3 regions of the Prosthecochloris marina genome follow, and region 1 is predicted to be linked to each of the others. Evidence: riboswitches for the same ligand, from Rfam matches in the RefSeq annotation. Region 1 holds a riboswitch; each other region holds the start of a gene.
What was found. A riboswitch is a leader RNA that binds a small molecule or an ion and turns the genes downstream of it on or off. The one in region 1 is predicted to bind cobalamin.
Positions count from the first base shown of each region.

Region 2: linked by a shared signal. The riboswitch ahead of CR164_RS08545 (ribonucleoside triphosphate reductase) and the one ahead of CR164_RS01495 (TonB-dependent receptor) in region 1 are both predicted to bind cobalamin.
Region 3: linked by a shared signal. The riboswitch ahead of metE (5-methyltetrahydropteroyltriglutamate--homocysteine S-methyltransferase) and the one ahead of CR164_RS01495 (TonB-dependent receptor) in region 1 are both predicted to bind cobalamin.

Region 1 is NZ_PDNZ01000001.1:321,216-324,499, reverse strand. Features, by position in the region: gene CR164_RS01495 (TonB-dependent receptor) at 1-1,700, opposite strand, end outside; cobalamin riboswitch at 1,970-2,206, opposite strand; cobalamin riboswitch at 2,438-2,650, shown strand; gene CR164_RS01490 (TIM barrel protein) at 2,851-3,284, shown strand, end outside.
Region 2 is NZ_PDNZ01000005.1:170,761-174,044, forward strand. Features, by position in the region: gene serC (3-phosphoserine/phosphohydroxythreonine transaminase) at 1-602, opposite strand, end outside; cobalamin riboswitch at 952-1,139, shown strand; gene CR164_RS08545 (ribonucleoside triphosphate reductase) at 1,310-3,284, shown strand, end outside.
Region 3 is NZ_PDNZ01000002.1:138,671-141,954, forward strand. Features, by position in the region: gene metE (5-methyltetrahydropteroyltriglutamate--homocysteine S-methyltransferase) at 1-1,832, opposite strand, end outside; cobalamin riboswitch at 1,974-2,149, opposite strand; gene CR164_RS02790 (L,D-transpeptidase family protein) at 2,222-3,284, opposite strand, start outside.

The DNA.
Region 1 (3,284 bases):
AAGCCGTACACTTCGGCTTCCGGAACGTTGACGTAGGTTTTTGTTTCCATACCGTTGAAGGTGACATCCGGGTTGCTCTTAAGGTCGATATAGTTCTCGACCCAGGAATAAAAGATGGAGAATGAACCGGTAAGGGTTTCTGATTTGATTTTAATACCCGAATCGATATTCCAGGAGTATTCCGCATCGAGATCGGGATCGCCGAGAATGATGTAACTGCCTCCTCTTGTGGAGAAGCGTTCGAACATGTCAGGCGAGCGGAATCCGGTCGCGATGTTTGCTGTCAGGTTCACTGTTTTGTTCAACGGATGTGCATAGCCGAGTGAGGCTGTAAGCGCCTGATCGCTCTTTTCTTTGAAAACGTTCACTTCTTCCACCACTTTTTTGACGGTCTGTCCGTCAGGTTCATACACTACTGTCCTGAAAAGTGCGTCCTCTGCATCGGCGCTGAAATAGTCGTAGCGGAGACCGCCCATCAGGACGGAACCGTTATGGAAAACATGTTTATCCTGGGCGAAAAAACCGATATGATCGCGATGGGCGTCGGAGACGGGTGGGAAGGTGATTTCTTTTGCGGTTTTCCCGTTCGAAGTTTTTTTCTTGATCTGTTTTTCAGCGGATTCCGCGTTTTCGTGCACATAGTCGAGCCCGGTAACAAGCGTGTTTTGCCGTGTAGGGGCAAAGGTGAGCTGTAGCGATGCTCCTTTTGCTCCGGTGTCGATCCGGTTGTTCTTGAGAGTATACATCGGTTGCGTCGAACTGTTTATTCTGCAGTCATATACCCGTTCCTGGTCGACAAGCCAACCTTTCAGGAGCAGTTCCTCGATGGCTCCGAGTTGCCGGGCTGTATACGCTGCTTTCCAGGTATCGGTGTCAAATTTGGTGAAGTGAGACCATGGCGCGTTATTTTTCTGGGGGACTCCCTTGTCATCGATGCCGGTATGGCGATATGAAAGTGACACTTCGTGCTGATCATCGATCATATAGCGGCCCTGAGCTCCTAGACTCATGGCCTCGAACTGGCTGTTTGCGATCTTGTTGCCATTTCCATCCGTATAGTCACCATGGTCCCGGCTTGAAGCATCGATGCGGAAATCGAAACCGTTACCTCCTCCGCCAAGTGCCACGTTTCCTTGCCAGCCTTCGTCGACCGAACTGTAGGTGCCTGATGCTTCCGGTGCAAAACTCCAGTCATCGTTCAGTGCGAAATCAGGTTTTTTCGTGATGAAGTTGATGACACCACCAAGAGCATCACTTCCATAGAGCACCGAAGAAGGGCCCTTGAGTATTTCGATTCGCTCGATATCTGCAGCACCGATAAACGGTGTGAGTGGGTCGCGCCCCGCCCAGAGATTGTTTTCGCGATCTCCATCTATCAGCACGAGCGTCCTGGTACCGCTAAAACCCCTGATCACGGGGGCTGCTTCCCACATTCCGCTGCCTTCGATGCTGACTCCCGGTACCTTTTCGATAAGTTCTGAGCTGCTTTCAGCGACCTCACGTTCGATATCGGAGGAGGAGACGGTTTCTATGGATACAGGGAGTGAAAACGGAGTTTCCTCTGTTTTCGTGGCGGTAACCACGATCTCCGGTACGGTAATTTCTCCGGAAGCGTTTTCCCCGGAAAATGCGGAAGAGGGGAGAAGAAGCAATGCGAAAAAAGTTTTCAGAAGCCCTTTCGTCAATGATGGGTGCTGCATGGTTTCGTCAGGTAAATGTTACTGTTTTCGATGAAAGCATGTTCTTCACCGTTTCAGCAGGAGTTCTGCAAAATGGTCGTTTAAACAAGACATGACGTACCGGTGGCTTACTCTACGGATCACCAGACTGCCTTGATAGATGCTGAAACAGGTCGAACTGAATTTCATTCCGGGGTATGGGCTTATTGCCGGGCTATGGTCCCGTAGCCGTTTGAGCCGCAGGAAAATCGCTGCTTGTTTTCGTAAACAACAGTGTTTTGCCTGTTAACTTTGGCAATAATCAACCGGCAGGTTTCCTGACTCTCACTGAAAAACATTATCGAGGCTGTGCCTTCCCACGCCGCCCGGGATGGACGATAAGGTTGACGCAGTGACGCAGACTCACGCAGATGAGCTGATGAGATCAGCTCCAGTAATGACAGTTGCGGGAACAGTTCGTGATTTTCACACGATTCCCTTTTACCCCATGGCTTGTCGCCACAGGCACCGGTTGAGAAAGAACATTCCAGAAAAGTGATGGATTATAATGAAAAAATACGGCGTTGCAAAGTTGCTGTACTATTTGTCGGGAACACATCATCCCTATAGGCACCTCTAAAAACGTATTGCACGCCCCGATTGCTACGCTCCATCAGCCTTGCTCTCGAACCGCTCATGGCACTTTTTAGGGGTGTCCATAGGAGAGAGGGCTGATAAAAAACGAAAGAGTCGGGAATTTGTATTTCAGCGGGTTTTACAGTATATACAAACACTACGGTGTCGGCTGGCTTCTGCCAACCGGCTTAAAAGGGAATCCGGTGGAAATCCGGAACAGTACCCGCTGCTGTAATCCTGTACCGGCTTCATGCCGGTGATATTGATCTGCCAAGATGTCACTGAACCGGGCTCCCGGATCGGGAAGGCGGCAGATTCAGGAGAGTCAGAAGACCTGCCGTGGTGTTTATCGCTTCGGGTTAAAGCAATCGATCTCAATATGTTGTGCATTACTCTTCCGCGAAACAGGTATAGGGACATTCTCTGTCCACAGCTTGTTGTCTTTTCTATCGAAAGGTCTGAATGTTCTTGCCGATTCGACCAGCATGCACGCTGTTTTTATGCTTTCCCGGTTGCGGTAAACGATGTTTTTACCGAACCAGTGAAGTAATGGGCCATGCGTTTCTTACTCAATATCAGCACTCATGCAAACGATCTTTCCATTGCCGGTGAGCGTTGGGAGCATGCTTTTTCTCTGCTCGATGAGACAGGTTTCGACGGTTATGAGCTCTATCCGGTAGGTGATTACGTGTACGATTCAATCCCCGGAGAGATCATCGGTGGCATTCACCTGCGTTTTTTCGTGATGCTCAAACAGATATGGTACAACGACAGGCGGCAACTCCTGGCGATGTTCGACAACGAGAGGAACATCGAGATGTACTATGGTGGGACCAGCCGGGAGACGATCGTTGCCTGTTACCGTGAACAGCTGGAGCTTGCAAGGCGTTTCAACTGCCCTTATGTGGTTTTTCATCCTGTTCATTACGAGCTCGACTACATTTTCAACTGGAATCCGCCATGGAGTTGGGAGGAGATGGTCGATCTGTC
Region 2 (3,284 bases), on a different contig from region 1:
GGGACGATCACCACGGTAACTCCAGCAGCACCGATGGTTTTCTGGGCATGAGCGTAAATCAAAGCGAAACGTCCGGTATCGATATTTCGGCTCAGAATGTCCGAACTCATATCGGCTACCAGCGGCACCCGAGATTCCGGTATGCCTTGCCATTGCGTACCCATTACCGTATTGTTGGTGCATACGTGCAGATAGCGGGCATCGGCTCGGATATCGAGTGCAGTAGGAATCGTATCATGAGCCTTACCGGCAACATGTACATCCCGTTCCAGTTGGCGAGCGGCTTCTATGGCTTTAGCCGCCCAGTATCCTGAATCAATGTAATCGACAGGATCTCCTGCCGCTGAGAGGTTCATCGGTATCATGCTGAATTGCAATGTGCCTCCTCCTTGCAAGAGCAGTACATCATCATCAACGGCTAACCCCATCAATCTTCGAATCTTTTCCTGTGTGCGTTCAAGCAGATCCAGAACCGGCTGTGCACGATGGCTGATTTCCATCACCGACATTCCGCTGCCCCGGTAATCGGTAAACTCGTTGCGGATGCGTTCAATGACCGATTCGGGCAATTTGCAAGGTCCGGCGTAAAAATTGTATGGCATATAGGTTGTTACGTCTCGTTGATCAAGAATGGCGGTGACAGTATTACCAGTGATTCTGGATATTGTGCTGTTGTCAAAACTTCCAATGATGCTTTTGGGGATAACCGATGCTTTTTGTCAAAGATTTATCTTTATAGTGAATATCCTCGATGATACCAAAAAACAATTCACCATAATCATTCGAAAAAAAACGTGTTATCGTTGTAGAACGATGCTCGGTTCTTTTGGGTAAGATGTGTTGCCGTTAGAAATCTCGCCTCTGATTCCTGATCGCATTTTTTTCAATTGACTTCTTTATCTTTGTCAACAACGGCAATATTTTTACATTCAAACAAGATGTTCTTTCGTCAATCTTGATAAGGCAAGATACCCCTTAACCGGGGTTTAATAGGGAATCACGTGAAAATCGTGAGCTGACGCGCAACTGTAAACCCGTTGAAATGTTTTCCGGCAGTGTGCCACTGTTCCTTTTGCTGGAATGGGAAGGCGCCGTGAAAAAGGGAAAGCCAGGAGACCTGTCTTGTGTCTTATTTTTTCAGCAACCATCCGGTTGCTGAGAGGTATAACGATTATGCTTTCGCGTCCAAGAGCATGTGACTGGAATGAGGCTGGCTTTTTTTCCTTTCTCTCCTTGATAATCCCTTCCATCGCTTGTTTCCGCGAGAGCATGCCTGTAACGGCTTTTTCACATTTTAAAAATGGTGCTCATGATGGAAAACAAGATGGTATGTGATGACGCTAAGATGATCATCAAACGTGATGGCAGGGTTGCTCGTTTCGATCAGGATAAAATTACGTTTGCAATTTTCAGGGCTCTTCGAGCTGTAGGAAATCCTGACCGGCAATATGCGGCTGACCTGTGTGCCCGGGTGGTTGAGTCACTTAGGGTAAACGTTTCTCTCGACCCCCCTTCGGTCGAAGAGATTCAGGATGTCGTTGAAAAGGTGCTGTTTGAAAATCATGCTTTCGATGCAGCCAAGGCATATATTATTTATCGTTTTCAGCATCACAATATGCGAGAGGCGAAAGAGATCTTCGCCAACATCGACCTGGTCGATGATTACCTGCACCTCAAGGATTGGCGTGTGAAGGAAAATGCCAACTTGAGTTACTCGCTTCAGGGGTTGAACCACCATATTTCGAGCATCGTCAGTTCCCAATACTGGCTCAATGAGATCTATCCGGCGGAGATCGCACAGGCTCACAAGGAAGGGCGAATGCATATTCATGATCTTGGTTCGTTGAGTGTGTATTGTGTCGGCTGGGATCTCGAGGATCTTTTAATGAACGGTTTTCGGGGGGTGGAGCGTCAGACTAACAGTGCACCGGCAAAGCATCTCAGGAGCGCCCTCGGGCAGATCGTGAATTTTTTCTATACCATGCAGGGAGAGGCTGCCGGCGCGCAGGCTTTTTCCGGTTTCGATACATGGCTCGCTCCGTTTATCCGCTACGATAACCTGGAGTATGTAGAGGTGAAACAGTGTCTGCAGGAATTCTTTTTCAATATGAATGTGCCGACCAGGGTCGGGTTTCAGACTCCGTTTACCAACGTGACGCTCGATCTTCTGATTCCTAAACCTATGAAAAACCGTCAGGTCATCATCGGGGGTGAGTTACAGGATGAGGTGTACGGTGATTTTCAGGCCGAAATGGATATGTTCAACCGGGCGTTTGCCGAGGTAATGCTCGACGGAGATGCAAACGGTTCGGTTTTTTCTTTTCCAATTCCCACGTACAATATCACTCCGGATTTTGATTGGGAAAACCCTGTCTACGAAGGTATCTGGGAGATGACGGCAAAGTATGGGATTCCATACTTCTCTAATTTTGTGAATTCTGACATGAACCCGGATGATGTGCGGAGCATGTGCTGCCGTCTCCGTCTTGACAAACGTGAGCTGCAAAGCAGGGGTGGAGGACTTTTCGGTTCCGACCCGCTGACCGGTTCGGTGGGTGTAGTGACGATCAATCTGCCGGAACTCGGCTATCTCTCTTCTTCGGAAGAAGAGTTTTTTCAACGTCTTTCAAGGGTGATGGAGCTTGCCAAAAGCAGTCTGGAAATCAAGCGAAAGGTGATCGAGCGCCTTACTGAACAAGGGCTCTACCCGTACTCGAAGTTTTACCTGCGTAATCTCTACAGGAAAAACGGCAGGTACTGGGATAATCATTTCTCGACCATCGGTTTGCTTGGCATGAACGAGTGTTGTCTCAATTTTCTTGGATGTGCGATTGGTGAACCTGAAGGTGAGGCGTTCAGTCTGAGAGTCTTGGATTTCATGCGTGATCGCCTGGTGGCGTTTCAAGAGGAAACCGGCCATATATACAATCTCGAAGCTACACCTGCAGAAGGAACCTCTTATCGTCTTGCAAGGTTGAACAAAGCGGTTTATCCCGATATCATCGTTGCCAATGAGCAGGCAAGCAAGAAAGGTGCAGAACCTTACTATACCAATTCCTCACAGCTGCCGGTCAACTATACCGATGATTTGTTCGAAGCGCTGCGCCTCCAGGATGAGATGCAGATTCGTTATACGGGGGGAACCGTTTTTCACGCTTTTCTCGGCGAACAGCATCTTCCGGCATTATCGGCACGCCAGCTTGTTCGGAAGATAACCTCGAAATTCCGACTGCCTTACATAACGCTTTCCCCGACGTTCAGCATTTGCCCCTCACACGGTTATC
Region 3 (3,284 bases), on a different contig from region 1:
TTGAGTGGCATACCCTCACTCAGCGCGGCTTCATCGATCTGGATAACCCTTATTCCCGCATGTTCCAGATCCTGAACCTCGTCCCTCAGAGCAAGTGCGATCTGGCGGCAAACCTCCGAACGCTCAAGATCATCGCGAACGAAACTCCAGCTTAGAATGGTTACCGGCCCTGTCAGCATACCTTTGACCGGTTTCGTAGTCAGAGACTGGGCAAAAGTGCTCCACTCAACCGTCATCGGGCCGGAACGTGAAACATCACCGTAAATAATCGGCGGTTTGACGCACCTGCTTCCGTAGCTCTGCACCCAGCCGTTTTCGGTGAAGCAAAACCCCTCCATCTGCTGACCGAAATATTCCACCATATCATTGCGCTCAACCTCCCCGTGAACAAGAACATCCAACCCCAAATCCTCTTGTCTTCCGATAATCTCATGGATCTCATCCTTGAGAAACTGCTCATACTCCCCGGCCCCCAGCGTACCTTTGCTGAAAAGCCTGCGCTGTCTGCGAACTTCCGCTGTCTGGGGAAAAGAACCGATCGTCGTAGTCGGAAACAAAGGAAGATTCAGCCATGCCTGTTTTTCACGGCGCTCCTGATACGTGCTGCTTCTGTGCAGCATCTGATCACTGATGGATGCGCAATGCTCTCGAATCTCCTTGTTTTCAACCCATGCGCTGTTCCGCCGTGACTGAATGGCTTCGGTATTCTCAATGAGCGCTTCACTGCAGTCCCAACAATCCAGAATATCCCCCAAAACACTGATTTCATCGCACTTCTGAACGGCAAACGCCATCCAGTTTTTCAACTCGGGATTCAGAGAAGTCTCTTCTTCCAAATCAACCGGAGAGTGCAGAAGCGAGCAACTCGAAGCAATCATGAAGCGCTCTTCCCCCACATCCCCTCTGATCCTGACAAGAACATCCAGAGCCTGCTCGAAGTCCGTTTTCCATATGTTACGACCATCGACGATACCTGCGGAAAAAATCATCCCTGACGGCAAACTACCCAAAACCTGTTCAAGACATCCGCGGCCACGGACAAGATCGACATGAAGCCCGCCGCAACCTGAAGAAAGGGCAAGATCGAGATTATCGTCAAGAGTATCGAAATAGGTTGCAAGCAACAACGAAGCATTACCCGATGCAGCATTCAACCTCTTGTAAACCGGAACGAAAGCTTCGATGGCCTGTGGAACCATATCCGCACAAAGTACCGGCTCATCGAGTTGTATCAAGGAACAGAATTCAGCAAGCTCTGAAAGAATACCGCAGTAAACAGCAACGACTTCTTCGAGTTTTTCCCAACGGTCATACCCTTCGGACGCCTTTGCAAGAGACAACCAGGTAACCGGTCCCACCAGAACCGGTTTGGGACGAAAGCCTGCCTTTATCGCTTCACGGGTATCCTCGACAATTCTGCGGGAAGAAAGAGAAGGTGAAAACGACGGGGAGATTTCAGGAACGATGTAATGGTAGTTTGTATTGAACCATTTTGTCATCTCCATCGCCGCAATATTCGCGGCGGCATCCCCTCGAGCCATCCTGAAATAGGTATCGATACCGACACCGGCGGCATCGAACTCACCAAACCTCTCGGGCACAGCACCAAGCATCGCCGTGACGTCAAGAACATGGTCATAGAGAGAAAAATCACCTGTAGCGACATAGGACAAACCGGCACTTTCCTGAATCCCCCAATGGTGAAGCTTAAGCCTTCGACACGTCGCCTCCAGCACCTCTTGGGAAATCACCCCCTTCCAGTAAGCCTCGAGAGCTTTTTTCAGCTCCCGTCCGACGCCGATTCTCGGAAAACCTGCAATGTGTTTTTTGATCATTGTTACTCCTTTTGACAGTGGTTAACTGAAAGAAGCAACGACACCTCGAAATGAAGACAATCTCAAAGTACGACCAGCTCTGGCGTTGAACGCCACCGAACCTCGACTTTTCAGCATACCTGTCTAATCGCGAGACATTCGTGCTCCGTGCGATCAGGGCGTCTCCTGGCTTCTGACCCTTCAGTGCAGCAACCTTCCTGCCGTATGGGAGATACAGTGGTGTCTGCCGGTATTTTGTCAGTTACAGTGGCGCGTCCGCGACGGATTTTCACCGTCTTCCGTTTCCTGATACGCCTTATTGAACAGTATAAAGTAACCGGCAGGAGCGAAGAAAACAACAGATTGGATACAAATGTCCGAAAAAACATTTTTCCCTGTACACCCCGTTAAAATGTACAGCTTTCAACTGTCTTGTAGGGATAAGGCTCTTTGAGAGCACTGAGAACCGCTTCATCACGGTCGTAAACATCATCCCTGAACAACACTTCGTCATTCTCCACCAAAGCGGTAAGGTACACCAGGAAAATCGGAATTCTCTGAGGAAGGTGAACTGTCCTGGTTTTACCGGCAGCGATAACGTCCTGGACATCGTCCTCACCCCATCCAAGTAGAATCTCTGCAAGTTCGAGAGGGTTCTGAAGGCGAATACACCCGTGGCTGAACGCTCGGGTGCTTTTATCGAAAAGATGCTTGCTCGGCGTATCATGGAGATAGACCAGATGCTTGTTCGGGAACATGAACTTGACACGACCGAGTGCGTTTCTTGTACCAGGCGGTTGACGCAGTCGATAAGGCAACGAACTGGCGCTGTATGACGCCCAGTTGATCGAAGCCGGATTCACCACACGACCGCTACGGTCGATAACCTGCAGACCGTTTCTTGCCAGATATCCTGTATTGTTCTTGATTGCCGGCAGAGCTTCTTTTCTCAGAATGCCCGGGGGAACATTCCATGACGGATTAAAAATGATGTACTGCATATCTGCCTTGAAAACAGGGGTTTTCCAGTAAGGTTCCCCGACAATGACCCTGGATCCCCACCGGTAATTCCAGTTTTCAACATACTGAACCGTAAACCCTGCAATGTTGACCAGGAGAAACGTAGGTTCGAGCTTCTGAATAAACCAGCGATATCGGTCAAGATTGAGTCGGATCTGATCAATCCTTCGAGAAACAGGCACATTGAGAGCCCGCAACGTCTTGGGGCCGACCGCCCCGTCAACATCGAGTCCAAGACGCGCCTGAAAACGTTTGACGGCATCCATCAGTTCATTGCTGTACAATAGGGCAGATGATGCGTATGATGTATCGACCAGTGCAAATTCCTCGATTTCACCGGTTATTTCAAGCCGTCTTCTCAATGCAGGCATTCTATCATCATACTGGCCGGGCTCCTTGATGGTAGGGCCATCCGGAATGCTCATCCAACCGCCGCCGGCAGCAATGTAA